DNA from 2 places in the Limnohabitans sp. Hippo4 genome. Region 2 is predicted to be linked to the other one. Evidence: predicted binding sites of a transcription regulator. Region 2 holds the regulator's gene; the other holds the start of a gene.

Region 1 (15,641 bases), on a different contig from region 2:
TTTCCACCCAAGTAGCACGAAACGACCAGTTTGAATGCATGTAACTTAAAACGTCACCTTTTTTATGAGCGCGATCGGCAGCTTCAGCTGCAAGTTTCATTTTGCCTAAGCCTTCAATTGTTGCATTTGTACAAGAACTTGCAGCTGCGGAAGGTTCAAGAAGTAATCGGATTTCAAACATATTTGCAATGTCATCCGCTGTGAATTGCGGGAGAACAAATCCTCTAGTTGTTCCTTCCAGATAGCCCTCATTCTTAAGTTGCAGTAGTGCTTCACGTACTGGCATTCTGGATACATTCAACTCTGCGGCGATTTCGTGATCAACCAAGCGATCTTCGAAATTAATTTGGCCGTGATGCATTCGATCGCGAAGTATGTCGTATACCTGATCACGAATGTTTTTCTTTGTTAGCTCTGGTGTGTTGAGCGAAGACATTTGGAACGATGCGTCAACCATTTTGTTTCCATTAAAGGCAATCTGTTGATTTTGCCAGTAGTTTCCAGAAGCTATTTATTGATAAGTAAATACAGTATACTGAATTATAAGTTTAATGTGGATGCCATCTTCAACTGTGAAATCGGTATCGGTTGGCAACTACTGGTTGTTTTCAATTGTGCAAATGGCAATTATTTTCAAGGAGAAGCGAGTTCATATGAGCAAACAACTGGAGGGTGTGAATGTATTGCTATTTGGAGGCTCTGGTGGAATTGGTTCAGAACTAACGCGGGTCTTGATAGCAAATGGGGTAGCTTCAATCATTGTTGCATCGAAGCGCCAGGCTAAATTTCAGCTTGAATGCGATTCGATTTCAAATGAATTAGTAGATGTGACAGACTTGAAGAGTGTTCAGAATTTGGCAAAAAGAGTCGAGAGCAGAGATATATCAGTCGTCATCAACTGCACTGGCATTAACAGTAACGCTCGGCTGAGCGTTGTCAATGGTCTAGAGAATGCACGAAATGAAATGGAAGTGAACTACTTTGGTCTTCTCAATGTATCAACCGTGATTGGACCAATGCTGTTTGCACGCGGAGGAGGTGTATTCATACAAGTTTTGAGCTTCCTCAGCCATGTAAATTTGCCCGCTATGGCAACATATTGTGCGAGCAAGGCTGCTGCCCACTCTGTGACTCAGGCGCTAAGAGCAGAATGGAAGAGCAAAGGTATACGAGTATGCGGCGTTTATCCCACAGCAGTCGACACTACGATGAGCCGAGACCAAAATGGTCCGAAGCTATCGCCTGCGGTGTTAGCCACAGAAATTGTGGAAGGCTTACTTAATGGAACTGAAGATATATATCCTGGGGATGCTTCAATCGCTTATCAAAAATTGTTGCGCAATCCAAAGGCATTTGAAAAAGAGATGGCCGAGTAAATTTATTAGATCGACATTTGTATATGAAAAAACAATTGGATGCTTGGTTTTTTAAAGCAAGCTTCCAAAATTCATTCTGTTGAATGCAATCCGACTCGCGTGATGCGCCTAACTTGAAGTAATGGCTTCTTCCACGTCCCTCAAGCGATCTTTTCCAAAAAATATTTCTTGGCCTACGAAGAACGTCGGCGATCCAAATGCGCCACGATCAAATGCCTTCTGCGTGTTGTCCAGGAGTGTCGACTTCACCTCTGCAGATTGAATGGCTTGTAGAACGAGTTCTGCATTGATTGAACTTTTGGCCAGCGTTGCATGAATGACGGTGGGATCTGACAGATTCAAGCATTCCTCCCACATGCCGGCATAGATGGCATTGACATAGGGCTCGAACATGCCCAGTTGCTTCGCTGCCACTGCACCGCGCATGATGGCCAGGGTGTTCACTGGAAAGTGAGGGTTGAAGCGGAACAGATCGAGCTTGTGCTTTGAAATAAAGCGTTTCATTTCAAGTTTGTCGTACGCCAATTTATTCGGTATACCTGCAAAGGCTTCCATGGGTGAGCGGTTGTTGGCAAGCTTAAATAGGCCACCCAGTAAGACGGGCACATACTCAAACCGAACCCCGGTTCGGGCCTCGATCTCGGGGATGACCTTGTGGCACAAATAAGCATTGGGACTGCCAAAGTCGAAAAGAAATTGAACGGTTGGTGATGTCATAGCGGCTCCTTTGTTCGGTTGATTTACCAAGTTTCCGTCCAAGGACGAATGTCCATTTCGTGCGTCCAAGCATTGCGAGGCTGTTGGTGTATTTGCCAGTAAAGTTCTGCAATGCTGTCGGGCGACACAATGCCATCCTGCACTTTGGTGGCATACCGATCGGGAAAATTGGTGCGAATGAATTCGGTATCGATGGCGCCATCCACAATGGGATGCGCCACGTGAATGCCTTGGGGCCAGAGCTCTCTCGCCATGCTTTGCGCTAATGCGCGTAGTGCATGTTTGGCGCCTGCAAATGCTGAAAAACCTTCTCTGCCGCGAAGGCTTGCCGTTGCGCCTGTGAACAGAATCGTGCCACGCTGCCTGGGCAACATTCGTTTGGCCACTTCGCGGCCCATCAAGAAGCCACCAAAACATGCCATTTCCCAAACCTTGAAATAAACGCGAGTAGTAGTTTCGGTGATGCCAAACCTCACGTTGGCACCGATGTTGAAGACGGCTACTTCGATGGGGGCAATGTCTCGCTCGATTTGCTCAATCAAGGCGACCATTTCTTCTTCCTTGCGCGCGTCGCTTCCGTAGCCATAGGCCTCTCCACCCTCTGCGCGAATTTCGTCCACCAGTGCGCTCAGTTTATCGGCTGACCGCCTTGTGACGCAGGCAATGTATCCCTCACGTGCGAATCGTTTGGCGATGGCACCACCCGTTGCATCACCGGCACCAATGACCAATATGGCTTTTTTCTGATTCATGTATGTACTTTCAATGCTTGACAATAATATGATGATCGTCATATTATTTGCCCATGTCAATCACTCCGTCCAAAAAAGAACTCAGTCATGCCCGCATCGTTGAAGTTGCAGCCAAGGCCATTCGCCGTGCTGGCTACCGCGGTGTTGGTGTGTCCGACATCATGAAGGAAGCTGGGCTGACGCATGGTGGCTTTTATGCTCACTTTGAATCGCGTGATGCCTTGGTGGTTGAAGCCATGGCCAGGGCAGGGCAAGAAAACATCGAGTCTTTGTCAGAAGTCATAGAGAGACGTATTGCCAAAGGCAGCTCGCGATTTAAAGCATTGGTCGATACCTACTTGCATGAGGCCCACTTGCAACGATCCGAAGATGGCTGCGTGGTTGCTGCCCTCTCCTCTGAAATGACACGCCAAGACGATGTGGTGCGTGAGGAGGCGCGTCGCAGAGTGGCAGCCATGATCGCATTGGTGCAATCGACACTGACTGATCCGACGGATGAGAATGAAGCCGCCGTCGTGACAGCGACGATGGTCGGTGCCTTGCAATTGGCGCGAACGCTTGGCGGCAAAGAAGGCCGCGCCATTCTGGCTCAAGCACGGCAATCGCTGCTTGAGCGATACAAACAACATTAAGTGAGTCTGCATCCATGTCCACAAAATCTCCTTGGACTGCGTTTTGGATTGCATGCAGTGCCACCTTCTTGGTGGCGATCGACAGCACGATGTTGTTTGCAGCTTTCGATGCACTGCGTAAGAGTTTTGTGGGCACCTCTGCAGCCGAGTTGTCCTGGGTGCTCAACGCTTACACAGTGGTCTATGCTGCCATGTTGATCCCTGCTGGCGGTTTGGCCGATGCACATGGTCGTCGCCGCATCTTCCGTTTGGGCCTGACACTTTTCTTGGCCGCCTCTGTGGCTTGCGGTGCAGCACCTTCTATCGATTGGCTCATCGTCGCGCGGGTTGTTCAAGCCCTTGGCGCCGCATTGCTCACACCAGCTTCTATGTCGATTGTGTTGGCCGCATTTCCGACTGAAAAGCGTGCTGTGGCCGTGAGCTTGTGGGGAGCAGTGGGCGGACTAGCCGCAGCAGTGGGGCCAAGTTTGGGGAGTTGGGTGACTGCCAGCGCGGGCTGGCCCTGGGCTTTTTACATCAACTTGCCCGTTGGCATTTGGGCGCTCTGGCGCAGTGCCTCGCGCATCGAGGAGGCGGTTAAACCTGAGCAAAGTAGAAGCGTAGACTTCGTCGGCCTGGTGTTGTTGATGCTTGCAGTCGGTGCAATCGCACTGGCCATTGTTGAAAGTGGTGAGTCGCGTTGGACCTCTTCACAAATTGTGTTGGTCGCTGGTGCTGGTCTAGTGGCTTGCGCGTGCTTTGTACTTTGGGCGAAATTGAAAACCAATGCCCTGATCGATTTGTCACTGTTTCAGCATCGCACCTACCGGTATGTGAACGCTGCCACGTTGGTATTTGGCACGGCCTTCTCCATGATGTTTCTGGGGTTCTTCTTTTTCATGATGGGTGTGTGGCATTACTCGCTGCCGCAGGCAGGCCTGGCCGTGACACCTGGCCCTCTGCTGGTCATGCCAACCGCCATCGTCACGGGACGACTGGCCTCACGCTTAGGTCACCGACGATTCTTGGTGGGTGGTTCGCTGCTGTATGCCTTAAGCAGCCTCTGGTTTATTTGGGTACCCGGCAATGAGCCAAACTATGTGACGCATTGGTTGCCAGGTTTGTTGATGAGCGGTATTTCGGTGGGCTTGATATTGCCGTCTTTGTCTGCTGCGGCAGTGAATCGCCTGCCCGCTGAACACTATGCTGTTGGAAGTGCGGTCAACCAGGCGACGCGCCAAATTGGCTCAGTGCTAGGCGTGTCGATCACTGTGGCATTGTTGGGTCATGCAACGCTACAACGCATCGATTTCAATGCCTTGTACATCTTGCATATTGCATTGGCTCTGCTAACAGGACTTTTGTGCTGGCCAGTGGACACTAAGCCACGTGCTGCACAGACAGAGCAAAAGTAAACAATTCACATTTTTTTATTTTGACAATCGCGCGCCAGTGCGCTGCAAAGCTTTCAATTTAATTTACGAGTACATCATGCCATCTGAAAATACAGTTCAAGCCACCCTCAACGCATGGCAAGCACAATTAGAAGATGTTCGCCGTCGTCGTGTTGAACGTGGCGGTGGTCATGCCGGACTGCCTCAACCGCAACAGGTCATTGGTAAAACTGGCCTTCAGGTTATGACAGCCTTACTCGAGGGTGAATTGCCCCATCCCTACATGGCAGACACCTTTGATTGTGAGCTGATTGAAGTAGGTGAGGGCCTGGCAATTTTTCAGGCGACGCCGCAACTTAAGCACTACAACCCACTGGGCTCTGTTCATGGAGGTTGGTACGCAACATTGCTGGACTTTGCACTGGGTTGTGCTGTTCAAACCAAATTACCTGTTGGTGTGGGTTACACAACCAGCCAAGTGAATCTCAACATCGTGCGCGCTGCCAACATCAAAACTGGCCCTCTGCGGTGCATTGGCAAAGCGCTTCACGTCGGTCGTCAGGTGGGTACATCTGAAGCACAAATTGTGGGACCAGATGGCAAACTGTATGCCCATGCAACCACCACTTGCGCCATTTTTGAGGCAATGCCCAAAGTCAGCTGAATTTCTGCATCCTAGACAAATCAAGGTCGATTGAAATGCGCGTAGGCCAGCACCCAAGGCTATAACAGTTCTGGCGCCAGATAGCCTAGCCAAAGCGCGCGAGGCTCTGGTAAACCTACTTGATACATCGACAGCAGGCGTCCGCACCCCGCGATAAAAACGCCTGCAGCGATGGTGTTCAGAAATCCTCCACTAACCAACAGTTGAGCAGTCAGCCCTAAGGGGGGGCTGACGATTTCTGGTACCCCAGTATGAGGAGGCCCCCCTTAGGGCTGGCTGATCAACGCTCCCGCAAAAGAAGCCATACAAGTCTCACCAACTAAACCGTCTAAACCGCACAAAGCCCCAACACCTGCTAGCATCAGCCTGTAGTTTGCAATCAGCTTCAAAACAACAGCGGAAGGCCCCAATGAACCTCAATGTCAACGGCAACAACGTCAGCTTAGACGTCGACCCCCAAATGCCCTTGCTCTGGGTTCTGCGAGACACCCTCAACCTCACCGGCACCAAATTCGGTTGCGGTGTTGCCGCGTGTGGAGCCTGCACAGTCCACAAAGACGGCCAACCCATTCGCTCCTGCGTCACCCCCGTGGCCAACGTTTCTGGCGCCAACATCCAAACCATCGAATCACTCGGCACCGCCGACAAACCCAGTGCCTTGCAACAAGCCTGGATTGCAGAGCAAGTGCCTCAATGTGGTTACTGCCAAAGCGGCATGCTCATGGCTGCTGCGGCTCTCTTGGCCAGAAAACCCAAACCCACCGATGCCGACATCGACGAAGCCATGACCAACCTGTGCCGATGCGGCACCTACCAACGCGTGCGAGCCGCCATTCACCGCGCTGCAGGAGCTCAAGCATGAAGCGCCGCAACCTCATTCTTAGCGGCCTTGGACTCACAGGCGCACTCATCGTTGGCTGGGGCGTCATGCCCCCCCGTTCACGTTTAGGCAAGCCCGACAACATGCTGCTAACCGAGGGCGACGTCGCGCTCAACGGTTGGATCAAAATTACCAAAGACGGTGGCGTGGTGTTGGCCATGCACCGCAGCGACATGGGGCAGGGCATTCACAATGCACTGGCCATGTTGGTGGCTGAAGAATTAGACGTGCCCCTCAAGCAAGTTCGCTTAGAACAAGCCGGCCACGACGCCATCTACGGCAACGTGGCCATGTTTGTGGGCACCTTGCCCTTCCACCCCCTGAAATCAGAAGGCCCAGACAAGCCCATGATGGTTAAAACGGGCGAGTGGATGGTCAGCAAAGTAGCGCGCGAATTGGGCGTCAATGCCACTGGCGGTTCATCGTCTGTCAAAGATGCTTGGGACCACTTGAGGACTGCAGCGGCTACTGCCAAAGCCAGTTTGTTGTTGTCGGCTGCAGATCAGTGGAAAGTGTCTGCCAAAGAATTGAGCGTGAAAGATGGCGTGATCAGTCATGCTTCCGGCAAGTCTGCGCACTATGGTGAATTTGCCAAAGGCGCTGCAGGCCAAACGCCTAGCAATGTCCTTCTGAAAGATCGCAAAGATTGGCGCCTGATTGGTCAAGCCACACCGCGCGCAGACGTGCCTGCCAAAACAAATGGCAGTGCCGTATTTGGCATCGATGTGCGCGTGCTCAACATGCTGTTTGCCAGCATCGTGCAAGTGCCGCAAATGGGTGGCACGCTCAGCAGTATCGACGTCAAAGAAGCGCTGGCCATGCCTGGCGTTGTTAAATGCGTTCAACTTTCCAGCGCTGCAGGCTCTGCACCTGGCTTTGCAGTGATTGCCAAAACGACGTGGCATGCACAGCAGGCTGTGCAAAAAGTCAAAGCTGAGTGGGCGCAGCGTAAAGAAGGTGCCATCGATACCCAGCGCATTGCAATAGAACTGCAAGACAAACTCAAAACAGAAAGCGGTTTCACGTTTTATGAGCAAGGGGATGTCGTTAAAGCTGAAGCCGGTGCTGCGCGCGTCATTCAAGCGCAATACACGGCCCCTTATTTGGCGCACGCCACCATGGAGCCCATGAATTGCACGGCGCAATTCAAAGACGGTCAATTAGAAATTTGGGCACCCACCCAAGTGCCCGGCTTGGCACGTGCCGCAGCAGCCAAAGTGGCGGGTGTGTCGGGCGACAAAGTCAAAGTGCATGTCACTTTGCTAGGCGGCGGCTTTGGCCGACGTTTGGAAGTGGATGTGGTGGTGCAAGCCACGCAATTGGCCATGGCTGCGGATGGCGCGCCGGTGCAATTGGTCTGGACGCGCGAACAAGACATGACGCATGACTATTACCGTCCCATGCATGTGGCGCAGTTGAGTGCTGCCGTGAATGCGCAAGGTCAAGTTGAGAGCTTGCAAATTAAATCGGCGGGTGATGCCATTTCACCGCGTTGGATGTCGCGTGTCTTGCCCGCGCTGTCTGGCCCGGTTGATGCACCCGACAAAACAACTGCAGAAGGCTTGTTTGATTTGCCTTATGGCTTTGCACATCAGCGCATGTCGCATGTGTCCACCAAGATGGGCGTACCCATTGGTTTCTGGCGTTCTGTGGGGCACTCGCACAATGCGTTTTTCTCCGAAAGCTTCATCGACGAGTTGGCAGTGGCGTCCAAGCAAGACCCTGTTGCGTTTCGGATGGCGCTTCTCAAAGACGCACCCCGTTATGCGGCCGTGTTGAAGTTGGCGGCAGAAAAAGCCAAGTGGGGTTCTGCATTGCCTGCTGGTCATGCGCATGGCGTGGCGCTGCATGAGTCCTTTGGCTCTATCGTGGCGCAAGTGGCCGAAGTGTCGATCAAGGACGGCATGCCGCGTGTGCACCGCGTGGTGTGTGCCATCGATTGCGGTACGGTGGTCAACCCAGGCACCGTGGCACAACAGGTTGAAAGCTCAGTCAATTTTGCATTAACGGCCGCCTTGTTTGGAAAAATCGACATTCAAGCCGGTGTGGTTCAACAAAACAATTTCACCAACTACCCCTTGGTCAGCATGGCGCAATCGCCGGTTGTGGAAACTTGGATTGTGCCCAGCACTCGTTCGCCTGAAGGTGTGGGAGAGCCGGCAGTACCGCCCCTGGCGCCTGCCGTGGCCAACGCCCTTTTTCAACTCACCGGACAACGTCAAAGAGCTTTGCCCTTGAAGGCATAAGCTTATTGAAATGCTTCTATTTGCGTTTCGTGCAAAATCTTGTCATGCCAAACTACAAACTCAAAGTTGACGTCACACCCCAGTATCTGCCTGAGCAGTCGGATCCTGCGGGTGACCTTTACACCTTTGCCTACAGCATCACCATTCTCAACACGGGTGACATTGCGGCGCAGGTCATCTCAAGGTCTTGGAGTGTCAATGATGCCAATGGCCTGCACGAGAAAATCAAGGGCTTGGGTGTGGTGGGCTACCAACCTTTGCTGCAACCTGGCGAAAAGTTTCAGTACACCAGTGGCACACGTTTGCGCACACCCACTGGCACCATGCACGGCAGTTATTTCTGCGTGGCCGAAGATGGCGAAAAATTTGACGTCGACATTCCCATGTTTGTGTTGGACGCCCTGAGCAATGAATCAGGCAAGCGCAATTTGCACTGATCGCCAACATCGGCCTTCCCCTGACTTGGCCAAAAGCCACCCAATCTGACAGCCCAAGGCAATGGGCTCGCTATTTTCTTGAGATAGCTCAAGCTTTGTAGTCGACCACGTTCAAGCTGCGGCGCAGATGCATTAGAATCTAAATAAGAATAATTCTCATTTGTAAAGCTAGTGTCTTCCAACGCCTCAAGTTTTCAGACCCCTTCGATGGGGGAAGACGCTTTTGCGCTCGACCATTTTCAGGTCGGCGAGCAGGTCAGGATCACGAACATTCAGGCGGAAGCTGAATTGCGTCAGCGCATGGCGGCATTGGGTTTGCGCGAAGGGTGCGTCGTTCAGGTCCTGCGCAAGGCCAGCTTGGGTGGCCCGATTCATGTGAGGGTAGGCACCACGGAAGTGATCATGCGACGCATCGAAGCCAAGAGAATTGTGGTTGTGCCCATGCTTGACCTGATGGCAACACCATGAAAAAAATCGTCTTGATTGGCATGCCCAACACGGGCAAGTCCACCTTGCTCAATCGCCTGACAGGCGCGCATGCCAAAGTGGGCAACTGGCCGGGCCTCACGGTGTCATTGCTGTCGGCGCGCTTGATGGTGGGCGATCAAATGGCGCAGCTCATTGATCTGCCTGGCATTTACGATTTAAGCGGCTACTCAGAAGACGAAAAAGTGGTCACCACTTATTTGCAAACGCAAAAGCCCGATCTCATCTTGTTCATGATGAACGCGTCACAAGTGGACCGTCAAATGAACTTGTTGTCGCAAGTCACAGCGCAAGGCATCCCTGTGGTGATGGTGATGAACATGGCCGATGAGGCTAGCGCATTGGGTATTACCATCAAGCCCGAAGTGCTGAGTCAAAACTTAGGCTTGCCCATTTGTTTGCTGTCTGCCAAATACGGGCAGGGCACAGAGCAACTTCAAAAACTGATGCGAGAAGGCTTGAAGGCTGAGGCGCCGCAGGCTTTGACACCTTCAAGCGTAGAGCTAGCTTTCCAAGCCGGCGTGATGGTGCCAGCCCAGGCATCACACCAGCTGACAGAACGCATCGACAAAGTGCTGCTTCATCCTTGGTTCGGCTTGCCGATCTTTTTTGCAGTGATGTTGTTGCTGTTTGAAGGTGTGTTTGCCATTGGCAAACCCCTTCAAGACGGTCTGAGTTGGCTGTTCACAAGCTTGCGAACCGAAGCGCTAGAGCCTCTGCTCAGTGGTTTGCCTGCCATGGCGCAAGGCTTGCTGTTGGACGGCTTGTACAACGGCATCAGCACCGTGGCCAGTTTTGTGCCGCTCATCATTTTGTTTTTCTTGTTCCTTGGCATTGTTGAAGACACTGGCTATTTGTCGCGCGCTGCCTTCCTGTTGGACGCCCTGATGTCCAAATTTGGCATGGACGGTAGAAGCTTTGTGATGTTGCTGATGGGCTTTGGTTGCAATGTGCCGGCCTTGCTGGGCACGCGAGTGATTCGCTCTAAAGGCCTGCGTTACCTCACCATGCTGACCATTCCGTTTTCTTTGTGCTCGGCGCGCTTGCAAGTGTTTGTGTTGTTCATCGCCGCCATGTTCACCACCGAGCAAGCGCCGTGGGTGTTGTTCTCTTTGTACTTGGTGAGCATATTGATGGCTATGCTCACCTCGGTTATCTTTAAAAAACAGTACGTCAACGTTGACGCATTTGTTTTAGAAATTCCACCCTACCGTTTGCCGACCTTGCGCCAAATGGTCTTGAAGGGTTGGCAAGAAGTCAGACATTTTTTGAGCAGAACCACACGCTTCATCATGCTTGGCGTGTTGCTCATTTGGGTGCTCACCAATTTTCCGCAAGGCGCCACTGCCGGAAGTTTGGAAACGTGGGCGGGCCAGTTGAGCCATTGGTTGGCACCCTTGCTTCAGCCACTGGGCATCAATGAGCAACTGACCCTCGCCTTGGTCTTTGGCTTTGTGGCCAAAGAGGTGGTGATTGGGGCGCTGGCCGTGATCTATGGCCATGAAGGACAGGCCTTGATCGACGCCATTGTTCACAACATGGATTGGATCAGTGCCTACAGCTTCATGCTGTTTGCTTTGATCTACACGCCCTGCGTGTCCACCATTGCCACCATTCGCAATGAAACCAAGAGCTGGGCGTTCACGGCGCTGTCGGTTGCGTGGCCTTTGTGCGTTGCCTGGTTGATCAGTTTTGCGTTTTATCAAACGGCCATGTGGGTACGCCTGCATGCCTAATTTAAATCACAGTCGAAAAGAAAATTTCATTGGCATTGCTTGGATGATTGCCTCCATGGCGGGCTTTTCCATTGAGGATGCGTTTCTCAAAACAGTCACCAAGCACGTTCCTGTCGGCCAAGTTTTGATGATGTTTGGTGCCGCCGGCTTGTGCGTCTTTGCCCTGATGGCACGACGTGCTGGCGCACCACTGTTTCAACCGGATGTCTTGACGCCGCGCATGCTTTACAGAGCGGTGTTTGAATTCTTTGGTCGCTTGTTCTATATCTTGGCCATTGCCCTGACACCCATGTCCTCGGCAACGGCCATCTTGCAGGCAGCGCCCTTGTTTGTGGCCATCGGTGCACGCATTTTCTTGCGTGAAAAAGTAGACGGCAAAACCTGGGTGGCCATCTTGTCCGGGCTGTTGGGTGTGATGATCATTTTGCGACCTTCTGCCGATGACTTTTCTGCCTTGTCCTTGCTGGCGGTGATCGGTACATTGGGCTTTGTAGGACGCGATTTGTTTTCACGCACAGCACCGCCTGCGCTGACCAAGGAGGTACTTGGCTTTTATGGCTTTAGCACCATGATGATTGCGGGCGCAAGCTTTGCGCTGTGGGATGGCAAAGCTTTTGTGTCGCTTGAGTTGACGCAGGCTTTGATGATTGGCGCCGCGTTGGTGGCCGGTGTCTTTGGTTACACCGCCCTCATGACCGCTATGCGCACTGGCTCGATTGGTGCCGTTACACCTTATCGGTATTCACGTTTGCTGTTTGGCATTTCAATTGGTGTGCTGGTTTTTGGTGAGCAACTGGATGCACCCATGCTCTTGGGTTGCGCCATCGTCATTGGCGCTGGGCTTTTCATCGGTTGGCAAAACCAGCGTCGTCAACCCGCTCAATGATCACGGGATCGTTGTCAGGGTTGATCACACGCACACCGTGCTTGCTCAAAATTTCGACATAAACCGATGCAGCACCTTCTTTGGCCAATGCGTCCAAGCTTTCAATCACGGCGCTCACTTTGACCGCTTCGGCCGTTTCGGCTGTGAGCCCCACTTTGCAGTCAAAGTCCCAGAAGTCAACGCCCTTGGGCAATGCACGGTTGCGCTCGCGTTTGAAGTACTTGCGAATCTCGTGCTTCACAGCTTCCAACACGCGGTCGGGGTTTTTGCCTTCAATTTGCAGGGGGAAGTTTTTTTTCATCGAAAGATCCTAGAGGGGCAAGCGCCCACAGAGGACGGTGATGCAAGGCTTGATTATCGCCCAGAGCTTAAAGGCATCTAGAATTTGCACCAAACAAATCATCAGCTTATGTCGCAATTAGCCACTTCACCCAGCTCACCTGTTCTTCACATAGCAGATGGCATTGCCACCATCACGCTGAACAGGCCTGCGCAACGCAATCGTCTTGAAAATGAAGACTTGCAAACTTTGTTGGCTCATTTTCAACAAGTCAATGACGACCCTGCTGTACGTGTGGTGGTGATCACGGCCAATACCCAAGGTCAACCCAAACCTGTATTTTGTGCAGGCTACGACATTGGCGGTTTTGATGAAAAGGGGCAGGGGGCAAGTTCATTTGAAAGAGTCCCCGAGGCTTTGGCGGTGCTACGCCCCATCACCCTTTGCGCTTTGAATGGCAGTGTGTATGGCGGCGCCACAGACATTGTGTTGGCTTGCGATCTGCGCATCGGCTTGCAGGGCATTGAATGGCGCATGCCCGCCACGGCCATTGGCTTGCATTACTACCCAAGTGGTTTGGCGCGCTACATTCAGCGCATGGGTCTAGCAGCCACCCAGCGTGCCTTCCTCACTGCGCGTCCTTTTACCTGGCAGCAACTTGAAAAGTTGGGTTTGTTTGAAGATTTTGTTCAAGACACAGAATGGCAGGCTGCCTTGAACGAACTCACACAAGACATCATCTCACTGGCGCCATTGGCCACCGAAGAAACCAAAAAATCCATCAACGAAATCACCACAGGTGTTGCCCAAGAGGCCACATTGCGCGCCCGCGTCGATCGCACCAGCCTCAGTGAAGACTTTGCGGAAGGACGTGCTGCGTTTGCTGAAAGACGCAAACCGGTTTTTCGGGGTAAGTGATCGCAGGCCTTGTTTTTGAGTAGCGCGCAAGGCTCAAGCCTTCCGTGCTAATTTTGGGTTGACGACCCAACATCACATCGGTCAAGAACTGGCCAGAGCCACACGACATGGTCCATCCCAAAGTGCCATGGCCAGTATTCAAAAACAAGTTACGCAATGAAGTGCCGCCCACGATGGGTGTGCCATCGGGGGTCATGGGTCGCAGGCCCGTCCAAAACTGCGCCTGGGCCAGGTCACCTCCTGGAAATAAGTCATGGGCCACCATCTCTAAGGTGGCAAGGCGTTTGGGATTCAAACTTAAGTCGAATCCACTGAGCTCTGCCATGCCGCCCACGCGAATGCGTTGGTCGAAGCGTGTGATGGCGATTTTGTAGGTCTCGTCTAGAACCGTTGACACAGGTGCCAAGGTTTCATCCATCAAAGGAATGGTGAGTGAGTAACCTTTGACAGGGTACACGGGAATGTTGATTTGCAAGCTTTGAATCATTTGACGGCTGTAGCTGCCAAGCGCCAACACATATTGGTCGGCTTGCAAGAGCTCTTTGTCGGGTCCCGCTAACAATATACCTTGAATGGAATGGTCATCAGACAGGATGCGCTCTACCGTTTCACCGTAGCGAAATTTGACGCCCAAGGTTTTTGCCATTTCAGCCAACTGCAAGGTGAACAAACGGCAATCACCGGTCTCGTCATTAGGCAAACGCAAACCACCCAATAATCTGCCTTCGTGTGGCTCGCATGCTTGTCGCAAGCCAGGTTCTACTTTCAGCATGCCTTCACGATCAAGTAGTTCATATGGAACATTGCATTCTTTCAGCACTTCGATGTCGCGCGACACCGCATCGAGTTGCGCTTGCTTGCGAAACACTTGAAGTGTGCCGCCTGTGCGATGCTCGTAAGCAATGCCAGTCTCTGCGCGCAGTTGGCGCAGGCAGTCACGGCTGTATTCAGACAAACGCATCATGCGCTCTTTGTTAACGTTGTAACGCGCGGCTGTGCAGTTGCGCAGCATTTGCATCATCCACTGTGCTTGATAGAACGTGCCATCGGGACGGATGGCCAAAGGGGCATGTTTTTCAAACAACCATTTCATGGCTTTAAGTGGCATACCAGGTGCTGCCCAAGGCGTGGCATACCCTGGAGAGATTTGTCCTGCATTGGCAAAACTGGTTTCTTCCGCTGCTTGGGGCTGGCGGTCAATCACCGTGACGTCCACGCCAGCGCGAGCCAAGTAATAAGCTGTGGTGATACCGATGACGCCACTTCCCAAAACGATGGTTTTCATGAGTTTTCCCCTGTTTTGCTCAATGAAAACGAAGTTTATGGAGGTTTTAGCAGTTAATTTTGCTGAATTAATTGGTTTATTGAGGTAAATTGATTAAATATAACTTCAACTTTCACTCGAAGCAAAAAAAATGACTGAGTTAGACCGAATCGACCGAAAAATCCTCGACATCTTGCAACGCCAGGGAAGAATTTCCATGACGGAACTGGGGGAGCAAATTGGCCTGTCAACTTCGCCTTGTGCAGAGCGGGTTAAACGCATGGAACGACAAGGCGTTATCAAGGGCTATCACGCCCGCATAGAACCCAAGGCACTCGAAAAGCCCTTGTTGGTCTTTGTTGAAATCACGCTCACCACCAAATCGGGCGAGGTGTTTGACAAGGTGCGAAATCAAATTGCCAATATGCCGGAAGTGATGGAGTGTCACTTGGTGTCGGGAAGTTTTGATTACTTGGTAAAGGCACGGTTGAGTGCCATGACGCAATACCGCGATTTGCTCAGCAACATTTTGAATCAAATTCCGGTGCCATCACAATCGCACAGTTATGTGGTGATGGAAGAGGTGAAGGATTCGACTTACATCACCGTCTAAAAAGACGGTGATGCAGCGCTGTTGCCTCAGAACTTGAAACGTTGGCCCAACGCTTGAAACCTTCGACCCCACGCTTCGCGCGACAACTCGATGCTGTCGTAGAAGCTGGGGATGATGAGCAAGGTCAGAATAGTGGATGTGATGGTGCCGCCAATGATGGCCGTCGCCATGGGTCGGTAAAACTCACTGCCTTCGCCAATGCCAATGGCCACAGGCAACATGCCCGCAATCAAGGCAAAGGTGGTCATGATGATGGGACGCAAACGTTTGCGACCAGCAGTCATGAGTGCTTCTTCACGGTCGACGCCTTCAGCCTCTAAGGTGCGTGCAGCATCGAGCAACAAAATGGCATTTTTGGCCACCAAGCCCATCAACATGATC
Region 2 (15,641 bases):
CTTCAATGCGCTGCCAACCGGGTCGGGTTTTCAGATCCGTTGCCGCGCGTTCACCCATGAAAATAATTTGCGGATTGGCTTTGACCACAAACTCTGGATTGACCTGCGGAAAAGAACCCATCGATGCCCCAATCACATTGACCAAGCCCAATCGCTTCAGTGTTTCACCAATGTAGGAGGCTTCGCCCGCTGCAAAGTAACCACTCCCCGCTTCAAAATAAATGCGCGCACCCACTGCAGATTTGGGAACGCGCGCTGCAGCAGCGTCTAATTTTTGTTGAATGCTTTGCCACAAAGTTTCTGAGCGAACTTTGGCATCGGGCAAATGCAATGCGCCAGCGATGTGGTGAATCACGCGGCGCATGTCCTCTTGACTTTGAGGCTCCAAGGCCACCACTTTGATGCCCATCGATTCCAAGCGCTGGGTCACACGGGCCGACCGCGCCAGCAACACCAAGTCGGGCTTCAACTTCACCAAAGCTTCCAACTGGGTGTCGTCCAAGCCGCCCAATTGAGGCAAGCTTTTCACGCGCTTTGGCCAATTGCTGTAGCGATCAACGCCCACCAACAGATCGCATGCTTTGAGCTCGCAGACAATTTCGCCCAAAGAAGGCAACAAAGTGATGACGCGTTGCGGCGCCTTGTCGACCACCACCACGCGGCCGCGGTCGTCGGTCAGCGTGTAGGGCGTGATGCTTGGAGACGCTGATGTGCCTTGCGCAAGTGCAGTGGACGCCATGGAAATAGCACCTGCAGAGACCACTGCACAAGCAGTGGCCCCCCACATTGTTCGCAAGCATTTCAACGTGTTCATGCGCATGTCAGACGTGATGCCCAAGCGTTAAAGCTTAGGCGTCCAATTCAAGCCAGCAAACACACCACGCTTGGGCATGTTGTAGCCATAAATGGTTTGGTAGTTGGCATTGCCTGCGTTTTCAAGCCGCATGTTCAAGCGCAGCTCTGGGGTCAGAGCTTGGCTGGCAGTGAAGTCCAGCACAGCATACGATTTGAGCGTTTTCGAATCGTCTGTGCGTGCGCCGTTGTAGCGCCACTGAATGCCCGTATCCCACTTGCCAATGCTTTGCAGCAATCCAACCTGCGCCAGCGTTTTGGCACGACGCGCCAACGCTTGGTGCGTGATTTCGTTTTGCGGATCTTGCGACGTGAAGCTCAAGCGCCATTGTTGGGCGCCCACGCCTGGCAATTGCCATTTGCCAGCCAGTGCCACTTCCACACCTTGGTTTTTGGCCTTGGCGATGTTGGTGCGCGTCCAATTGGCATCGTTGTCAATCAGGTCGGTGTAACGGTTTTCAAAGGCTGTGAGGCGTGCATTCCAGGAAGCTTGCGTGTATTGCATACCGACTTCGTTGGACCGCGCTTGCTCAGGCTTGAGCAAAGGATTGCCACCCCATGGGTAGTACAAGTCGTTGAAGGTTGGCGCCATGAAACCAGTTGATGAACTGGCCTTCAAGCGCAAATCTGGCGTGACGAAATACGCATAGCCTGCATACCAGGTGCTTGCGTTGCCAAGGTCAGAGTACTGATCGCGACGCACATTCAATTGCCACTGCTGATTTTCCAGTTTGGCTTGATAACCCAAACGCAATGAATTGAGGGTGCGCTCGGACAAACTGTATTCGGTATCACTCGCCAATTTTTGACGCGTGTTTTCATACCCCGAAGTGATCGAATGATTCGGCCAAAGTGTCCACACGGCACCCACTGCAGAGGTTTGCGACTGTGAGTTCACAAAGTAAGGATAGGCCGTCACGGCGGCGTTGAGCTTGTCTTCTTGCTGCCCCACAGACACATCCCACTGCAAATCTTTGGAAGCCTTGTAAGAGCCATTCAGCAAGACGTTGCGCAACACACTCTTGGATTCATCGGCTTGGTTGGCAGGTCCCCACTGGCTGTCGTATTGCACCGTGGCATGCGTTTCGCGCAGCATCAAACCCATGCGACCCGCTTCGAATTCTTGCGACAAGTTCACAGCATGTGACGTGTGGCTGTAACCATCGCGATCGGGGTTGGTGCCAAGCCGTTGCAAGGAATTGATGGCGTTGAAGCCTTTGCTTTCTGTTGTTTCAGTAGACGCATTCACACCAAAACCAGAAGCCCACTTTTGGCCCGCACTGACCTGGGCGCTTCTGAAGCCCTCAGAGCCCACTTGCCCTGAAGCCTCTAGCCATGGGCCTTTCAAGCCCTCGCCTGCATTTTGTCGTGTGAAGATTTGAATCACACCGCCCAAAGCAGCACTGCCGTACAGACTCGACACATTGCCACGAACCACTTCGATGCGCTCAATGCCATTCAAGGGCAAATGCTCCAGCGCGGCCAAATTGAAATTGAGGTTGTTCATGGGCAAGCCGTCCACCAACACCAAGGCGTGACGCGACTCTGCACCCCGCATGAACAAGGAAGCCACCCCACCCATGCCACCCGATTGGGTGATTTCCATGCCCGCCAAGTTTTGCAAGAGCGTCGGCACATCTTTGGCCTGCGAACGCTCAATGTCAGCGCGTGTCAGCACCGACACATCGGGCAGTGCATCCTGGGCGCGCTGCATGACGCGGCTGGCCGTGATGACGGTGTCTGGTAAAAAAGTTTGTGCCAATGCGTGAGAGATCGCCATAGGCGACACGGCCATGCTGGCAACGAGGACTTTGCAAGTGAGTTTCATGGATAACCTAACAGTTTTGTGTTCTCACCGCCTTCCCCGACAGTGCATGAACGTACGGTTCTCCGTGAGGAAAACCACCTTGTTGGCCGGTATCCGGGCTAAGCAGATCGACCTCCATCACCTTCCCAAATGCCTGTTTCAGGGCACTCAGTGGCGATTGATGAAAGCGGGGCTTTGAAAAAGCCCGTCTGCTGACCGTTGCGGGGGCAGCGCAGGTGGAGTTAACCCCGAGGGGGATGGCTCTCCTGCTTCCCGTTGAACTGAAACTTGCGAACCAAGTCTCGAGCACCAACAAAGTACATTGTAAGATGTCACCTTGCACCAAGCCTACAATGCTAGAAATTACAATGGCTCTGACATGACGAACCCCACCACCGTCGACCAGATTGCAGAACGCGTCGAGCACCTCTTGCTCAGGCACGAAGAATTGCAAAAGACCAATGCACTGCTGCTGCAGCAGGTGCTGGCAGTTTCCCACGAGCGCGACTTGCTCAAGTCCAAGTTGGCCGCCGCCCGTTCTCGCGTAGACGCCCTGATTGAGCGACTGCCCCAAAACTCCTCTTCTGACACCGACGCATGAGCACCAAACAGCTTGAAGTTCAAATCATGGGCCAAAGCTACCTGCTGGGCTGCCCAGTGGGGGGAGAAGATCGCCTGTTGGCTGCCGTTGACAAAGTCGACCAAGCCATGTGCAAGGTCCGCGACGCCGGCAAAATCAAAGCACGTGACCGCATTGCGGTATTGGCAGCCCTCAATCTGGCCTTTGAACAAGCCGAAGCCCCGCCTTCGGCTGACAAGCAAGCCTCCGCTACTGAAACCCCCGAAACCACCGCAGCCCTGAGTGACTCCGATCACGAACGCTTGGGTCAGCTGTTGAAAAAACTGGATCAGGCCCTCCACCAGGATGGTCAACTGATTTAGTCTCACAAGCCCGGCTTTGAGTTAAGCCTACAATCGCGCTGTCTGCAGTGCATGCTGGGCTTTATATTTCCTTGAACCAATGCTCTTAGAGCCCGGGCTTGGTACATTGTCTGGTGAGCGTGATCGTCTCGCGTCAGATGAACCCAACGCCAGTCTGCCCTCGCCCACCTGAACCCCGGTTCAGGATGCCGGTCCAGTGGCACTTGCAGACACCTTATTCAATCATTTCTCAAAGCCCTTCTTATGTTTTTAGAACCTACCCTCATCGCTGAACTGGCCGCACTGGGCCTGCTCACTGGATTTTTGGCGGGACTATTGGGCATTGGCGGCGGCATGGTCATGGTGCCCTTTCTCACCCTCATGCTGGGCGACGAAGGGGTTAGCGCCGATTTGGCCGTCAAGATGGCCATTGCCACCTCCATGGCCACCATCATCTTCACCTCCATCTCCAGTGTTCGCGCGCACCACAAAAAAGGCGCTGTGCGTTGGGATCTGGTCAAAGGACTGGCCCCGGGCATTGTGATGGGCAGCTTCTTGGCCAGCATGGGTGCTTTTGCCGCACTCAAGGGGTCTTATTTGGCGCTGTTCTTTGCGCTGTTTGTCGGCTTCTCTGCCACTCAAATGTTCTTGGACAAAAAACCAGCCCCCAATCGCCAAGTGCCAGGCACGCCCGGCTTGTTAGGCGCTGGCGGTGTCATTGGCTTTTTGTCGGGCATGGTAGGCGCCGGCGGCGGTTTTGTCAGCGTGCCCTTCATGACTTGGTGCAACGTGGCCATTCACAATGCTGTGGCCACCAGCTCAGCATTGGGCTTCCCCATTGCTTTGGCCAACGTCATTGGCTATGTGGTTGCAGGACAAGACGTCCCCAATTTACCTGAGCACAGCTTTGGTTATTTGTGGCTGCCAGGTTTGGTGGTCATCGCCAGCTGTAGCGTGTTCATGGCCCCCATGGGTGCAAGTGCGGCGCACAAACTTCCTGTTAAACAATTGAAGCGCACATTTGCCTTCGTGCTGTATTTGCTGGCCGCTTACATGCTGTACAAAGGTTTTACGGCCTAAATCACCGTCAGGTCACGCACCAAGGGGCTTGGTTGTGCGCCAAGCCCATCCACAAGGCCCAGCCCGATGTGCAGGCCAGCGCCAGACCCGCCAGGCGAATGCCCCAAGCACCGTCCCCAAGGGTTTTCAGCTTCAAGAGCAACCAGGGCGCCAATCCCAAGCTCACGCCACTGCCCAGCGCAAAACAAGCCATGGTGAGTGCACCGTCAAGCACATTGCCCGTGAGGGCCGCCACCATGAGGGCTGAATAAAGCAGGCCGCAGGGCATCAGGGCCCACAAAACACCAACGACCATCGGTGCAATTTTTCCCCAATGGGCATTCAAGCGCCGAATTTTGGCCCAGAGTTGCTGCGCACTTTGATCGAGCCAAACGGGTTGTTTGGCCTGCCAAATCAACAAGAGGCCCAAGACGACGGCCGCCACATGCAACATGCTCCAGACGGGCCTCAAGGCCGCTGACTCAACAGTCAGCCAGCCCAAGGCTTGGACACTGAGGGCCGCCAAGCCGCCCATCAGGCTGTAGCCCAGCCAGCGTCCTATTTGGAAGGACAACAGCGCCCTGTTTTGATTCGCGCCTGCCACCTGCCCCATGCCTGCACAGGCAGCGCCGCACATGGCGACGCAATGTGGCCCACCGGCCAATCCCATGATCAAAGCCGTGAGGGCTAAGGAAGTCTGCATGCAGCGTTAGATGATTTTCGAAAAGCGAGTTCGGTTGCGGTCAGCTTGCAAATACTTGTCAAAGACCATGGCCACACCCCGAACAAAAAACCAGCCCATGGGTGTGACTTGCAATCCGCCATCCGACAACTCTACCAAACCTTGCGTCTGCAAGCTTTCAAGTTGGCTCAATTCACTGGCAAAGTATTTTTTGGCATCGATCAGCCAAGCTTCGTTGAAGGCATCGTACTGAACATGGCCCTGACACATGATAGCCATGATCCAGGCACGGCGGATCAGATCATCTCGCGACAAAGCCAAACCCTTGACGATGGGCAATTGGCCGTTGTCGAGCATGTCGACATACTCTTCCATGGTCTTTGCGTTTTGGCTGTAGGTACCGCCCATGCGGCCAATGGCCGATACGCCAAGGCCGATCAAATCGCAATCGGGCTGGGTACTGTAGCCTTGGAAGTTTCGGTGCAAACGGCCTTGGCGCTTGGCCACGGCCAAGGCATCGCTTGGCAAAGCAAAGTGGTCCATGCCTACATACACATACCCCGCATTCATGAGCGCATCCATGGACCGTGACAGCATGGCAATTTTGCTGGAAGCCACTGGCAATTCAGCGGCCAAAATTCGGCGCTGCGGTTTGAAACGCTCTGGCAAATGGGCATAGGCGTACAAGGCAATACGGTCCGGACGCAGCTCATTCACTTGCTTCAAAGTGCGGTCAAAAGATTCAGGCGTTTGCTTGGGCAATCCATAAATCAAATCGACATTGACCGACTCAAACCCCATCTTGCGTGCAGAGGCCACCAACGCAAAAACTTGGACTGCAGGTTGGATTCGGTGTACTGCTTTTTGCACCTCGGGGTCAAAGTCTTGAACGCCAAAGCTCAAGCGGTTAAAGCCCAATTCAAGCAGCAAAGCCAAGCGCTCGTCATTCACCGTGCGGGGATCGACTTCCACCGAATATTCGCCGCCTGCAACAAAGTTGAAACTGCGCTTGAGCACAGACATCAATTCGCGCAACTCATCATTGCTCAAAAAAGTGGGCGTGCCGCCACCCAGGTGCAACTGGCTGACCGACTGACCTATGCCAATGGACGAGGTGTACAGCTCAACTTCCTTGGCCAAATAGCGCAAGTAGGGTTCGGCTTTTTCGTGGTGCTTGGTGATGATTTTGTTGCAAGCACAGTAGTAGCAAAGCGACTCACAAAATGGAATGTGCACATAGATCGACAAAGGCCTGTTTTTTTGTCCCAGACCTTGATTGCGCAAATCCAGCGCCTGACGCAAATCCTGCTGGGAAAATGCTTCCACAAACCTGTCTGCTGTGGGGTAGGACGTATAGCGGGGGCCTGGCACGTCAAAGCGTGTCAGCAATTCAGGCGTCAAAAAGGACATGCGGAAGTTCCCAAGGCTGGCATATTTATAGGCTTTAGCTAATGTGCCTTTTCAAGGAGCGCCAAAACTTGACTTAAATCAAATTAAGCGTACTTGGGCCCCTTAAAAAAGTTTAATGAAAGCTTGAGATGCGTCAATCGCATCAAGTAGGTATAAGCTAAGGCCTTGACTTGTCGCAATGTCATTTTTCAGAACCGAGAACGCTATGAAACCAGAAATTATCAAAGTCGCATGTTCCAACTGCAACTTACGCGAACTCTGCATGCCAATGGGCCTGTCTGACAACGACCTTCAAAAGCTAGATGAGGTGGTGGCCACTCGCCGCAAAATCAAACGTGGCAGCACCTTGTTCAGCAATGGAGAAAAGTTCACCTCCCTGTATGCCATTCGCACAGGTTTTTTCAAAACTTGCTTGGCGTCCGAAGACGGCCGAGACCAAGTGACCGGCTTTCAAATGGCTGGCGAAATCATTGGCCTAGATGGCATCGTGAACGACCGTCACAGCTGCGATGTAGTGGCCTTAGAAGATGCCGAAGTTTGCGTCATGCCCTTTGATCGCATTGAAGAAATTTCCCGCGAGGTAACCGCCTTGCAACACCATGTCCACAAAATAATGAGCCGAGAAATCGTGCGCGAACATGGCGTCATGCTGTTGTTGGGCAGCATGCGTGCCGAGGAACGTTTGGCGGCCTTTTTGTTGAACTTGGTGCAGCGCTTGCACTCACGCGGTTTTTCACAGTCAGAATTGGTTCTGCGCATGACCCGCGAAGAAATTGGCAGTTACTTGGGTCTCAAACTTGAAACAGTCAGCCGCACTTTCTCCAAATTTGTCGAGGATGGCATTGTCGAAGTGAAACAACGCCACGTGAAAATTTTGGACACCGAGGCGCTACAGCGCATGGTGAATACGCAACCTCAATGCCATTGAGGCACAGTTCAAAGACTTAGCAGCAACCCTTGTCGCCCTCTGCACCTTGCGTGCAATTGGGGGGGCGTTTGTCCACCGGCACAGGACATCGATTGACCTCGAAGGGTGACATGGACAACAGCGTGGTGAGGCTACTCGACACCATGGCCAATGCCCAAAACACAAAAAATGACACGGTGTACACGCCTTGCCTTGACAGGGTCATTTGCTGACCGAACCAATGCATGTCCTCGGGGTCAAACATGCCAAACACCACCAACTCTAGCAAGCCTGCCACCAAAAAGGCGGGCCACACAATCCACATCAGTCTTTGAGCCAGCATGTTTGTCTCCAGTTTTGTTATTTTTTCGAGGCTGGAACGACGCCCGTTGCTGCGTGGTTTCGAGCTTGCAGCGCAGGGGCCATGGCAGCGTCTAATTTTTCTTGATTTTCAATGGCATTGCGTGGGTTCAGTGCCTCAGTTGGCAGGACCGGGTCGGGAATGGTGATCGCCAAGTAAAGCGTCGCAAAAGCCGCCACCACCACCACAGCTGGGCCAGCAATGATCATCCAGACCATGCCAAACGACCACCAAGGCTTGGCTTGGCTCACATTTGAATGCGTCAAAGTGTTTGTATTCATGAAGCGCTCGTTTCTTGATGTGTGAGTCGGATGAAGCTTATCGCGGAATTAAAAAGACAGACTTCTCTTCAAGCAGCGTATGGCCTGTTTCGTTGTCATCCGAAGCTTCAATGGTAAATCGCACAGGGTATGAACCAGGCACGGCGGAATCATAAGGAACTTGAAGTCGAACTGAAACCCAACGTGATTGGGTGGACTCCACCGTCAAATCTTCGGAGTCTGTGAGCACTTTCAGTTCATACATGCCCTCAGCCGTCACTTTGAAATGTTGGCGTTTTTCAGCGGCATTCATGATCTGCAAACGGTACACATTTTCAATGTTGCCGCCGCTGACGATCCGCGCCAATGTTGCCCTGTCGCGAACCACATCCACTTTGAAGGACTTTCGCGTCAGCAAACTGCCAAACAACAAGGCCACGACCAACAACAAAATACCTGTATAAATGAGCACCCGAGGCCTGAAGATGTGCTTCAAGGTTTGCGACGAAGTCCACTTGTTTTGCATCGCATGTTGGGTGGAATATTTCACCAAGCCCCGCGGATATCCCACCTTGTCCATCACGGTGTCACAGACATCGGCACATGCGCCGCAGCCAATGCATTCGTATTGCAAGCCATTGCGAATGTCGATGCCTGTGGGGCAAACTTGCACACACAAAGTGCAATCAACGCACGCACCTAAACTCAGGGTGGCCAAATCTGCTTTTTTGGAACGTGCGCCCCGCGGTTCACCGCGCTCTGCGTCGTACGTGACAATCAGGGTGTCTTTGTCGAACATGGCGCTTTGAAAGCGCGCATAGGGGCACATGTACTTGCAAACTTGTTCGCGCATGAAGCCGGCATTGCCGTAGGTGGCAAAGCCGTAGAAGAAGACCCAAAACACTTCCCAGGACGACATGTTGCCCAAAAAGAATTCCATGCCCAGTTCACGGATGGGTGTGAAGTAACCAACAAAGGTAAAGCCAGTCCAAATGGACAAACCAATCCAAAGGAAATGTTTGTACCATTTCTTGACCAGTTTCTCCAAGGACATGTCTTGAGAGTCAAGGCGCATGCGCGCTGTGCGATCGCCCTCCACTTTGCGCTCTATCCACATGAAAATTTCGCTGTAGACCGTTTGAGGGCATGCATAGCCACACCACAAACGACCCGCGATGGCGGTGAATAAGAACAAAGAAAATGCGGAGATGACCAACAAGCCTGTCAAATAAATGAAGTCTTGTGGATAGAGAACGATGCCAAAAATATAAAAGCGCCTGACACCCAAATCAAAGAGCACCGCTTGGCGCTGCCCCCACTCTAGCCAGGGCAAGCAATAAAAAATAATTTGCGTTAAAAAAACGAACCCCCAGCGCCATTTGGCAAAAATGCCTTGAACACTTCGCGGGTAAATTTTTTGATGGGACGCATAAAGTTCACCCCATGCGCCCTCTTCGGAGGCATCGATCGCCCCTTCTTGGGAAGGAACAATGGGGATCACTTTACGCTTTGTCTGATCTGCAGATTCCAAAACAGTTCTCTTGATGATTTAGCCGCAGATTATTTAGCAGCCGGCTGATTGGAGAGACCCCAAACATACGAAGCCAAGACATGAAGTTGTGGATCTGTGAGTTTGCCTGCTTGTGCGGGCATCTGATTGACCTTGCCGTTGTTGACCATGGCAATGATGGCGTTTTCACCCCAACCATGAAGCCAGATGTCATCCGTCAGGTTAGGCGCACCAATGGTTTGGTTACCTTTGCCATCAGGGCCGTGACAAGCCGCACAGGCTACAAACTTAGGCTTACCCAAAGAAGCGCGCAACGCATCGTGCGGGCTGTTGGACAAACTCAAGACATAGTGCGCCACATTGCGAACATCGTCAGCAGATCCCACAGCAGCTGCCATGGGGGGCATATTACCTATGCGCCCCTTCACCAATGTTTCTTTGATTTTTTCGTGGGTGCCACCGTATAACCAATCTTTGTCGGTCAAATTGGGGAAGCCTTTGCCACCTCGCGCATCAGAGCCGTGGCACTGAGCACAATTGTTCATGAACAAACGATCGCCGATGGCCATGGCTTGGGGATCTTTGGCCACGTCTTCTGGCGGCATGCCAGCAAATTTGGCGTACAAAGGTTCAAGCGCTTGATTGGCTTTGGCCACTTCTGCATCGTATTGACCCGCTGATGACCAGCCCAATTTACCCGCACTGTTACCCAAGCCCGGGTACAGCGCAAGGTAAGCCAATGCAAACACGATGGTGATTAAAAACAGACCCACCCACCAACGTGGCAATGGATTGTTCATTTCACGCAAATCGCCATCCCAAACGTGCCCTGTGGTGTTGTCGTGGGCGGTCATGGCTTTGGCTTTGCCGCTGAAGTACAGCAACAGCAAACATGCCACGATGCCGACCAACGCAATGCCGGCCACATACAAAGACCAGAAATTGCTTGTGAAGTCACTCATTTCAGATTCTCTTTCTATTCGTTGATCTGGGGTCTTCAGTCGTCTTGACCGAAGGGCAGCTTGGCCGCCTCTTCAAAGTCTGCTGAACGACGCTTAGACAGTGTCCACACCAAAATTCCAAGGAACAAGATGAAGGTAAGCACGGTCACAACCGATCGAAGTGTGTTGACATCCATGTTCTGTGCTCCCTTTATTTGCGGTGAATGCCCATGCCTTGCAGGTAGGCAATCACAGCATCCAATTCAGTTTTGCCTTTCACGTCTTCCGTGGCTTTGGCAATTTCTTCGTCGCTGTAAGGCGCACCGAGCTTGCGAAGCCCGTTCATGTGAGCCGGCAAGCTGTCACCATCGACTGGCGCTTTTTCCAACCATGCGTACGCAGGCATGTTGGATTCAGGCACCAAATCACGTGGGTTGATCAGGTGAATGCGATGCCAGTCGTCTGAGTATTTGCCGCCGACACGTGCTAGGTCGGGACCTGTGCGCTTGCTGCCCCATTGGAAGGGATGGTCGTACACAAACTCACCCGCCACGGAGTAAGGACCGTAACGCAATGTTTCAGCGCGGAAGGGTCGAATCATTTGGGAGTGGCAGTTGTAGCAACCTTCACGCACATAAATATCGCGACCCGCCACTTGCAAGGCTGTGTAGGACTTCAAACCAGGCACAGGCTCTGTGGTTGATTTTTGGAAAAACAACGGCACGATTTCGACCATACCGCCGAACAACAACACCACCAAGATCAGAACGATCATCAGGAAGTTGCTGGTTTCAATTTTCTCGTGGGACATGCCACCGGAATTTGAAGGATTGGACATCTTATTTTTCTCCTGATGCTGTTAGGCGTGTGCGGGTGCTGGAATTTGCACATCAACGGCACGGCCATTGGTGGCTGTTTTCAGCGTGTTCCACAACATGATCAACATGCCGCCCAAGTACAACAAACCACCCAACAAACGCAACATGTAGAAGGGATAAGTGGCTTTGACAGACTCAACAAAGGTGTAAGTCAAGGTACCGTCTGCATTGACAGAGCGCCACATCAAACCTTGCATCACGCCAGCAATCCACATGGCCGCGATGTAAATCACGATGCCGATCGTGGCAATCCAGAAGTGCGCTTCAATGGCCTTCACGCTGTACATCTTTTTCTGACCGAACAAACGAGGAATCAGGTAGTACATGGTGCCCATGGTGACCAAGCCCACCCAACCCAAAGCACCCGAGTGCACGTGACCCACGGTCCAGTCGGTGTAGTGAGACAAAGCGTTCACAGTTTTGATGGACATCATGGGACCTTCAAAAGTGGACATGCCATAGAAGGACAAGGACACAATGAGGAAGCGCAGCACGGGGTCATCGCGAAGTTTGTGCCAAGCGCCAGACAAGGTCATGACACCATTGATCATGCCGCCCCAGCTTGGCGCCAACAAAATGAGCGAGAACACCATACCCAAAGACTGCGTCCAGTCGGGCAATGCGGTGTAGTGCAAGTGGTGAGGGCCCGCCCACATGTAGGTGAAGATGAGTGCCCAGAAGTGAACAATCGACAAGCGGTAGCTGTAGACGGGGCGCTCTGCTTGCTTCGGAATGAAGTAGTACATCATGCCCAAGAAGCCTGCGGTCAAGAAGAAGCCCACCGCATTGTGGCCGTACCACCATTGCACCATGGCGTCTTGCACACCGGCGTAAGCAGAGTAAGACTTCATGAGACCCACAGGCATGGCCGCGCTGTTGACCAAGTGCAACAAGGCTACGGCAATGATGAAGGCACCAAAGAACCAGTTGGCCACGTAAATGTGGCGCACCTTGCGGGTGCCAACCGTGCCAAAGAACACAATGGCAAAAGACACCCAGACCAGTGTGATCAGGATGTCAATGGGCCACTCGAGTTCGGCATATTCTTTGCCACTGGTGTAACCCAAAGGTAAAGTGATGGCTGCCGCCAAGATAACCAGCTGCCAACCCCAAAAGGTGAAGGAAGCCAACTTCTCGGCAAACAAGCGAACATGGCAGGTTCTTTGAACCACGTAATAGGCCGAAGCGAACAAGCCGCAACCGCCAAACGCAAAAATCACGGCATTGGTGTGCAAAGGACGCAAACGGCCGTAACTGAGCCATGGAATGCCAAAGTTGAGCTCTGGCCAAGTCAATTGAGCTGCAATGATCACGCCAACCAGCATGCCCACTACACCCCAAACCACCGTCATGATGGCAAATTGTCTGACAACGGTATCGCTGTAGACGCCTGCCTGTTCGTTGGCAAATTTCATTTTCACCTCTTCTAAAAATACGAATCTAGTGTCGCAGTTAGGGCAAACGCTTAGGTTGACTTAAGTCAATCATTTCTAAGAATTCGCTCCCCTTCTGCCTCTATGTCTTCAAACTGACCGCGGTTCACAGCCCACCAGAGGCCTGCCAGGATGAAAAAGACCAAGGCCACCGACAGAGGGATCAACAAATACAGGATGTCCATCAGGCAAGTCCTTTCACATCAAACTGAAGGGTTTTGGACAATCGCATGGCGTTCAACACCACACCCAGAGAACTGCATGCCATGCCTAGGCCTGCCAACCAAGCTGGCAAATAGCCCAACACCGCCAACGGCACACAAGAGAAGTTGTAGACCGCCGCCCAAATGAGGTTTTGACGCACAATTTGGAGCGTTTTTCGGCTCAAACAAAAGGTGGCCACCAAGGGCTTCAAATCACTGGCCATGAACACAAAGTCAGCCTTGGATTGCGCCAATGGCAGCGCCTGACCCAGAGCAAAAGACACATCAGCCCCTGCCAACACAGGGCCGTCATTCAGACCATCGCCCACCATCGCAACCCGATGCCCTTGGGCCTGTTCCAGTTTCACTTGTTGGAGCTTTTCTTCAGGCGAACAAGCACCCATGGCATCGGCAATGTTCAAGCGCGCAGCAAGATGCGATACAGACGCTTGACCATCTCCGGACAACACGCGAACGCGCAAACCCATTTGCTTCAAAGCTTGCAAAGTCGCTAATGCTTCCTCGCGCGGTGTTTCGGCAAACTCGAAGGTGGCCAACCAACCCTCTTGGTCGCTGAGACAGGCCTGCAACACATCACCCTGCATGGATGGCAAGCCGCAGAACGCTGCTGAGCCCAAACGCAGCTCTTTTCGATTGTCGACACCGTCCCTGTTGTCGCTTTGACGCCATGTCGCTTGAACGCCCTGCCCCGCAAATTCCTGAATGTTCTCCAACTGGGGCTGAACATCCGACGTGTGAACATTGGCGCGCACCAAAGACCTGGACACAGGGTGCAGGGAGTGCTTCGCCAATCCAGCCGCCAAAAACAAGGCTTGCTGATCTGATACACCCTCTCGGGTGAGAATGCGCTGGAGACTAAAGTCCTCTTGGGTCAGGGTGCCCGTTTTGTCAAAGATCACCGTATCAACTTGTGCCAAGCTCTGAAGAGCTTGCAAGCTGCGCAACATAACGCCAGCGCGGGCCAACGCACCTGCCGCAGACAGCATGGCCGCCGGCGTTGCAAGCGACAACGCACAAGGACATGTCACGATCAGCACCGAGACCGCCACCATCAACGCATGCGCAGGGCTGTCTTGCCAACCCCAAGCTGCGGCCAGTGCGGCCACAAGCAAGACGCCCCACAAAAAGGGCTTGGCCACCCGATCGGCTAACAGGGCCATGCTGGGTTTTGAAACTGCAGCACTTTCCATCAAGGCCACCATTTGACCGAATCGGGTTTGCTTGCCCACGGACAAGACTTGCACTTCAACCGTGCCCGTTAAATTCAAACTGCCCGCCAACACGCGTTCACCTGGCGATCGGGGCAAGGGTTTTGACTCTCCCGTCAAAAGCGCTTCATCCACTTGCGTTTCACCCTGCACGATGTTGGCATCCGCCGCAAAAGCTTCACCAGGCTTGACTTGAATGACATCTTGCACGCGCAAATGTCGCAGGGTCGTTAACTCCCAGAGGCCGTTCAGGGACTTTCGGTGCACGGCATCCGGCAGTCTGTTCATGACGGCTTCTAACGCTCCTGCCGTTTTGTCGCGCAACCTGAGCTCTAACCAACGACCCGTGAGCAAAAAGAAAACGAACATGGTGAAGGAGTCAAAATAAACTTCTGCACCAAAAGGCCCCTGTGGCTCGAACGTGCCCATGGTGCTCACCACAAAGGTCACGCCCATGCCAATGGCCACGGGCAGGTCCATGCTGATTTTTCGCTGCTTCAAATCAAGCCATGCCGTTTTGAAAAAAGGCATGCAAGAAAAAAACAAAACAGGCAGCGACAGCACCCATGAAGCCCAGCGTAACAACTGCACCATGTCAGGTGCGATGTCCTGGGGCTCACTCATGTAAACAGGGGTTGCGTACATCATGACCTGCATCATGCAAAGTCCCGCAACACTCCAGCGCCACAGCATTTTGCGAGCGTCTTCCCGGCGCGCTTCATTGGCCAAGGCATCATTGGCAGGGACGGTACGATAGCCCAACTGAGCAACTGCCCTCATCCACTGCGAAGGCTGGGTTTGATCGGCCGACCAGACCACCCGACCCCTGTGACTCGCTGCACTGATTTGCGCCGACTTGACACCGGGCACAGACATCAATGCCTCTTCAATGTTGATCGCACACGCGGTGCAATGCATGCCTTCAAACACCACACTGGAAGTCCATTGGCCGGGTTCAAGGGCACTGGCTTGACTGAAATCGGACCATTCCTGGGCATGATCAAGCAAAGACCATTGAGATGTCAAAACCTCTAAATCGGGAAGGAGTGCTTGCTGAGCCATGCCCTGAAGATAAGGGCGCAAGCTTTCATGAAACTTGATTTACATCAAGACGGGCGAAATTGAGAGTTTTAGACTTTGGTCATCACTTCAAAAGGAGCACACCATGTATGCACGTATTCTTGTTGC

What was found. The regulator FNR, encoded in region 2, switches genes on or off when oxygen is low (the NO sensors DNR and NnrR bind a similar motif). The targets are predictions, from matches to a motif close to TTGATNNNNATCAA.
Region 1: B9Z46_RS05200 (FeoA family protein) is a predicted target of FNR. The motif match lies at 9,156-9,169, and genes of this name have one in related genera.

Annotation. Positions count from the first base shown of each region.
Region 1 is NZ_NESE01000001.1:1,094,209-1,109,849, reverse strand. Features, by position in the region: gene B9Z46_RS05250 (GntR family transcriptional regulator) at 1-457, opposite strand, end outside; gene B9Z46_RS05245 (SDR family NAD(P)-dependent oxidoreductase) at 621-1,376, shown strand; gene B9Z46_RS05240 (2-hydroxychromene-2-carboxylate isomerase) at 1,485-2,093, opposite strand; gene B9Z46_RS05235 (SDR family oxidoreductase) at 2,117-2,845, opposite strand; gene B9Z46_RS05230 (TetR/AcrR family transcriptional regulator) at 2,899-3,477, shown strand; gene B9Z46_RS05225 (DHA2 family efflux MFS transporter permease subunit) at 3,492-4,871, shown strand; gene B9Z46_RS05220 (PaaI family thioesterase) at 4,948-5,514, shown strand; gene B9Z46_RS05215 ((2Fe-2S)-binding protein) at 5,924-6,376, shown strand; gene B9Z46_RS05210 (molybdopterin cofactor-binding domain-containing protein) at 6,373-8,640, shown strand; gene apaG (Co2+/Mg2+ efflux protein ApaG) at 8,685-9,077, shown strand; gene B9Z46_RS05200 (FeoA family protein) at 9,285-9,545, shown strand; gene feoB (ferrous iron transport protein B) at 9,542-11,299, shown strand; gene B9Z46_RS05190 (DMT family transporter) at 11,292-12,185, shown strand; gene B9Z46_RS05185 (DUF6172 family protein) at 12,145-12,486, opposite strand; gene B9Z46_RS05180 (enoyl-CoA hydratase/isomerase family protein) at 12,595-13,383, shown strand; gene B9Z46_RS05175 (D-amino acid dehydrogenase) at 13,313-14,668, opposite strand; gene B9Z46_RS05170 (winged helix-turn-helix transcriptional regulator) at 14,799-15,260, shown strand; gene B9Z46_RS05165 (efflux RND transporter permease subunit) at 15,287-15,641, opposite strand, start outside.
Region 2 is NZ_NESE01000002.1:503,287-518,927, reverse strand. Features, by position in the region: gene B9Z46_RS07935 (ABC transporter substrate-binding protein) at 1-739, opposite strand, end outside; gene B9Z46_RS07930 (TonB-dependent receptor domain-containing protein) at 842-2,680, opposite strand; cobalamin riboswitch at 2,747-2,988, opposite strand; gene B9Z46_RS07925 (DUF904 domain-containing protein) at 3,039-3,260, shown strand; gene B9Z46_RS07920 (cell division protein ZapA) at 3,257-3,601, shown strand; gene B9Z46_RS07915 (sulfite exporter TauE/SafE family protein) at 3,845-4,660, shown strand; gene B9Z46_RS07910 (sulfite exporter TauE/SafE family protein) at 4,668-5,342, opposite strand; gene hemN (oxygen-independent coproporphyrinogen III oxidase) at 5,349-6,731, opposite strand; gene fnr (fumarate/nitrate reduction transcriptional regulator Fnr) at 6,937-7,659, shown strand; gene B9Z46_RS07895 (hypothetical protein) at 7,676-7,981, opposite strand; gene B9Z46_RS07890 (nitrogen fixation protein FixH) at 7,999-8,280, opposite strand; gene ccoG (cytochrome c oxidase accessory protein CcoG) at 8,318-9,790, opposite strand; gene ccoP (cytochrome-c oxidase, cbb3-type subunit III) at 9,820-10,731, opposite strand; gene B9Z46_RS07875 (CcoQ/FixQ family Cbb3-type cytochrome c oxidase assembly chaperone) at 10,767-10,907, opposite strand; gene ccoO (cytochrome-c oxidase, cbb3-type subunit II) at 10,922-11,548, opposite strand; gene ccoN (cytochrome-c oxidase, cbb3-type subunit I) at 11,570-13,003, opposite strand; gene ccoS (cbb3-type cytochrome oxidase assembly protein CcoS) at 13,069-13,206, opposite strand; gene B9Z46_RS07855 (cation-translocating P-type ATPase) at 13,206-15,515, opposite strand; gene B9Z46_RS07850 (universal stress protein) at 15,619-15,641, shown strand, end outside.